2 regions of the Streptomonospora nanhaiensis genome follow, and region 1 is predicted to be linked to the other one. Evidence: riboswitches for the same ligand, from Rfam matches in the RefSeq annotation. Region 1 holds a riboswitch; the other holds the start of a gene.
What was found. A riboswitch is a leader RNA that binds a small molecule or an ion and turns the genes downstream of it on or off. The one in region 1 is predicted to bind glycine.
Positions count from the first base shown of each region.

Region 2: it holds a riboswitch for glycine, as region 1 does, so the genes downstream of both, gcvT (glycine cleavage system aminomethyltransferase GcvT) here and gcvP (aminomethyl-transferring glycine dehydrogenase) in region 1, are expected to answer to the same signal.

Region 1 is NZ_JACCFO010000001.1:966,531-968,982, forward strand. It holds gene gcvP (aminomethyl-transferring glycine dehydrogenase) at 1-897, opposite strand, end outside; glycine riboswitch at 1,017-1,106, opposite strand; gene HNR12_RS04180 (MerR family transcriptional regulator) at 1,385-1,978, opposite strand; gene HNR12_RS04185 (hypothetical protein) at 2,376-2,452, shown strand, end outside.
Region 2 is NZ_JACCFO010000001.1:4,792,057-4,794,508, reverse strand. It holds gene HNR12_RS21300 (3-deoxy-7-phosphoheptulonate synthase) at 1-497, shown strand, start outside; glycine riboswitch at 683-782, shown strand; gene gcvT (glycine cleavage system aminomethyltransferase GcvT) at 926-2,047, shown strand; gene gcvH (glycine cleavage system protein GcvH) at 2,225-2,452, shown strand, end outside.

The DNA.
Region 1 (2,452 bases):
CATGTAGCCGGCGTGCGGGCCGCCGAACCCCATGGGCACGCCGAAGCGCTGGGTGGAGCCCACCGCGATGTCGGCGCCCATCGCGCCGGGGCTGGTCAGCAGGGTCAGCGCGAGGATGTCGGCGGCCACCACCGCCAGCGCGCCGCGCTCGTGGGCCTCGGCGATGACGGCGCGGGGGTCGCGCACCGCGCCGCTCGCGGCCGGGTACTGCACCAGCACGCCGAAGGCGTCGGCGTCGGGCAGGCCGCCGGAGAGGTCGGCCACGACGATGTCGATGCCCAGCGGCTCGGCGCGCGTGCGCAGCACCGCCAGGGTCTGCGGGAAGACGTCGGAGTCGACGATGAAGGCGCTGCCCTTGCCGCGGGAGGCGCGGCGGGCCAGGGTCATGGCCTCGGCGGCCGCCGTGGCCTCGTCCAGCAGCGAGGCGCCCGAGACGGCCAGGCCGGTGAGGTCGGACACCACGGTCTGGAAGTTCAGCAGCGCCTCAAGGCGGCCCTGGGAGATCTCGGGCTGGTAGGGCGTGTAGGCGGTGTACCAGGCCGGGTTCTCCAGGATGTTGCGCCGGATCACCGGCGGGGTCACCGTGTCGTAGTAGCCCAGGCCGATCATGGAGGTCAGGACCTGGTTGCGGCCGGCCAGCTCGCGCAGCTCCGCCAGCGCCTCGGACTCCCCGGCGGCCTGGGGCAGGGCGCTGAGCGGCGCGGGTCTGCCGGGGCCGGTGAGGATCCCTTCGGGCAGCGCGGCGGCCATCAGCTCGGCGGTGGAGCCGAACCCGACGGTCTTGAGCATGTGGGCCAGCGCCGCGGGGTCGGGGCCGATGTGGCGGTCGGCGAAGGCGCGGGCGGGGACCGCGGGGTCGGGGGCCCGGCCGTGGTCGCGGGTTGGCTGCTCCGTCATGGAGACCTCCTGGTCGCAGTGGCCGCTCGCGCGGCTGCTCCTGTGTGGTCTCCCCCTCTGTCGCTCACGGCCGCATCGGCCGCGGCCCAGGCACGTCGCGCCTACCGCTCCAGAGTGGCCTTCTCCACGCGGTCCCTGGTGCCTGAGAGGTTACTGGGGAGTATTGCCCCGTCGGCGCCCCTGGAAGGGGTCTCTCCCGCGTGGTATCGACGGCCGTCGTTGCTGTCGGACGGTTCTGCATTATCCATGGCAGCGCGCCCCGCGTGGAGTCCGGGGTGGTCCCGGCTCCGTTCGGCGCGCGCGGCACACGTTTCGACGGTACTCGAAAACCGGGGAGCGGTGGAGTGGCGTACGCACCGGTGCGGTGTGCGCGGTGCACGGGTGCGGCGGTGCGGGCGTCCCTCGCGGACGCTCCGGCCGCGCGGCGCGGGAGGGGCGTCCGGCGCTGGAGGCGGGACGCGGCCGGGGGTGCGGGAGCAGGGGCCGGTCAGCCGGTCTTGCGCTCCCGGCGGCGGCGGGCCAGCTCGTCGGCGGGGTGGTTGTCGGCCAGCGGCTCGCTCAGGCGCTCGCCCGGGACGTCGTCGAGGGTGCCCTCAAGCTCGCGCCACACCCGGCCCAGGGCGATCCCGAACACGCCCTGCCCGCCCTGCATGAGGTCGACGACCTCGTCGGGCGAGGTGCACTCGTAGACGCTGACGCCGTCGCTCATCAGGGTGATCTGGGCGAGGTCGGCCGTGCCCCGGCAGCGCAGGTGGTCGACCGCCGTGCGGATCTGCTGCAGGGAGATGCCGGTGTCCAGCAGCCGCTTGACGACCTTGAGCAGCAGGATGTCGCGGACGCTGTACAGCGGGGGGTCGCCGCTGTCGGGCTGCACGCTGGGGCCGACCAGGCCGGTCCGCGCCCAGTAGTCGAGTTGGCGATAGGTGATTCCGGCGGCCGCACACGCGGTGGGGCCGCGATAACCGACGTCCATAGGCAGCGCCACCACGTTCTCGTCGCACAGCAGGCCCTGCTCCCCAGCCCGTCGTATGGCTGTATGCCTGAGAGCGGAGGTCTGCTGCTCACCGCTAGTAACCGCCACGCCGAACCTCCGGCTTCTCGGCCCACGGCGGTTTGACAGGGGGCATGAAGGGTGCGCCGCGGGTTCCTTCGACATTGAAGGTAAGCCGGTCGCCCGACAGCGTCAACGACACTCACCGGCGCGTCGCCGAACCTGTCCGGGTGTTGCGCCCGCCCCGCGCGCCCCGTCCGCAACGCGGGCGGCGCCCGGCCGGAGCACCCCCGCACCGCTGCTGTGGCCTGCGCTGACCAGGATACCCCCGAGGGGTCGGCCGGGCCGCCCGCCGTTGGGGGCGCCCGCGGCCTGCGGGCCTCACCCGCGCGCCTGCGGATTCCGTCGCCGCCGGGCGTGTCGCGGCGGGGCCGGACCGCGCCGCCACGGCGCCCGACCGGGTGTCGGCGCTGGTAGTGTCCCGCACGTGTCCGCCTCCGCCGACCTGCCCCCGCCGCCTTCGTCCCAGCGCGCCGCGGCCCGCACCCGGGTCCTGCTGTGGCT
Region 2 (2,452 bases), 3.8 Mb from region 1:
GCACCGACGGCGACGTCCAGGTGGCCGTCGACGCCTGCGGCGCCGCGGCGGCCTCCCACACCTTCTTCGGCGTCGACCCCGCCGGCCAGGGCTCGGTCGTGGTCACCGAGGGCAACCCCGACTGCCACGTGATCCTGCGCGGCGGGCGCAGCGGCCCCAACTACGGCCCCGACAGCGTGGCCGCCGCCCTCGACGTCGTCGAGGGCTCCGGGCTGCCCCGCCGGGTCATGATCGACGCCAGCCACGCCAACAGCGGCAAGGACCACACCCGCCAGCCCGGGGTGGCCGAGTCGATCGCCGCGCAGGTCGCCGGCGGCGAGCGCGGGATCATCGGCGTGATGCTGGAGAGCTTCATCGAGGAGGGCGCGCAGAAGCTCGGCGACCCCGCCCAGCTCGTCTACGGCCGCTCCATCACCGACAAGTGCATGGGCTGGGGCACCACCGAGCAGGTCCTGGGCGGACTCGCCGAGGCGGTCCGCAAGCGCCGCGCGGCCTGACCCCCGCCGCCGGGGCACGGCCCAGGCCCGGCCGCGCCCCGGCCGCACGTCCGCGCGGCGACCTGACACGCGTCCGCCGGCGCGCTCCCGGGCGCCTCGGCCCTGGTCGGCGCCCCGCCCGCGCGGCCTGAGCACGGTGCCTCCTGTTCGCGGCGCACCCGCGCTGCTAGGCTGGGCGCGGTCGCTGACACCGTGCGGGAGAGAGTCCGTGCAGCCGGCACGGGCCGCCGAAGGAGCAATTCCTCCCCAGAGAACCTCTCAGGCGCGCCGGACCGCGGGGTCGAGACCACTCTGGAAAGCAGGGGCGCGTGCGCCCCTCGCCGAAGGTGCAAGCCGCGTTCCGCGCGGCGAAGCTCTCAGGCTCCGATGACAGAGGGGGAGGATGGCAGCGCCATGTCGAATCGACGTCCATCCTCTCGGGAGCGACCATGACTGCGCCGGACCAGGGGTCCGCACTCCGCACCACACCGCTGCACGCGGTCCACCAGCGCGCCGGGGCCACCCTGGTCGACTTCGCCGGCTGGGAGATGCCGCTGCGCTACGCCGGGGAGCGCGCCGAGCACACCGCCGTACGCGAGCGCGCCGGGCTGTTCGACCTCTCCCACATGGGCGAGATCCACGTCGTCGGGGCCCAGGCCGCCGACCTGCTCGACTACGCCCTGGTGGGCCACCTGTCGCAGGTCGCGGTGGGCCGCGCCCGCTACACCATGATCACCGCGGCCGACGGCGGCGTGCTGGACGACCTCATCGTCTACCGGCTGGCCGATGACGACTACCTGGTGGTGGCCAACGCCGCCAACACCGCCGCCGTGCTCGCCGCGCTGACCGAGCGCGCCGCCGGGTTCGACGCCCGGGTCGAGGACCGCTCGGCCGACTACGCGCTGATCGCCGTGCAGGGCCCGGCCGCCGCCGCGGTCCTGGCGCCGCTCACCGACGCCGACCTCGACACCATCAAGTACTACGCCGGCTACCGGCACACCGTCGCCGGGCGGCCGGCGCTGCTGGCCCGCACCGGCTACACCGGCGAGGACGGCTTCGAGATCTTCCTCACGCCCGGCACCGAGGCCCCGGCCGTGTGGGCGGCCCTGCTGGAGGCCGGCGAACCCCACGGCCTGGTGCCCGCCGGGCTGTCGGCCCGCGACACCCTGCGCCTTGAGGCCGGCATGCCGCTCTACGGCAACGAACTCGACCCCGGCACCACCCCCTACGAGGCCGGGCTGGGCCGCGTGGTCAAGCTCGACAAGCCCGGCGACTTCGTGGGCCGCGCGGCGCTGGCCGCGGCCGCCGGGTCCGGTCCCCGCCGCCGGCTGGTGGGCCTGGTGGCGCGCGGCCGCCGCCCGCTGCGCAAGGGCAACCCGGTGCTGTGCGACGGCCGCGAGGTCGGCGTGGTGACCAGCGGCGCGCCCTCGCCCACCCTGGGCTCGCCCATCGCCATGGCCTACGTCGAGGCCGCGCTCGACTCCGCATCGGGCGCGTTCAGCGTCGACGTGCGCGGGCGGGCCGAAGAGGTCGACCTCGTCGACCTGCCCTTCTACAAGCGCGACCGCTGACGCGCGCGCCCCGCCCGCACCGGGCGGGGCGCGTGCGGACCGCCCGGCCGACCCGGCAGAATCTATTACGTCCCAGCGGAACCGGCCCCGGTCCGCACCGGATCCGCCCGCGCCGCACGCCGAGGCACCGCGGCAGCCGGCCCGCCCCGGACCACCACGACCTCCTGGAGAGTTGAATTGAGCGTTCCCGCGGAGTTGCACTACACGAGTGAGCACGAGTGGGTGGCCGTCGCCGACGGCGTGGCCACGGTCGGGATCACCGCCTATGCCGCCGAAGCGCTCGGCGACATCGTGTTCGTCGAACTGCCCGAGGTCGGCGGCACGGTCTCCTCCGGTGACACCTGCGGCGAGGTGGAGTCCACCAAGTCCGTGAGCGACCTGTACTCCCCTGTCAACGGCGAGGTC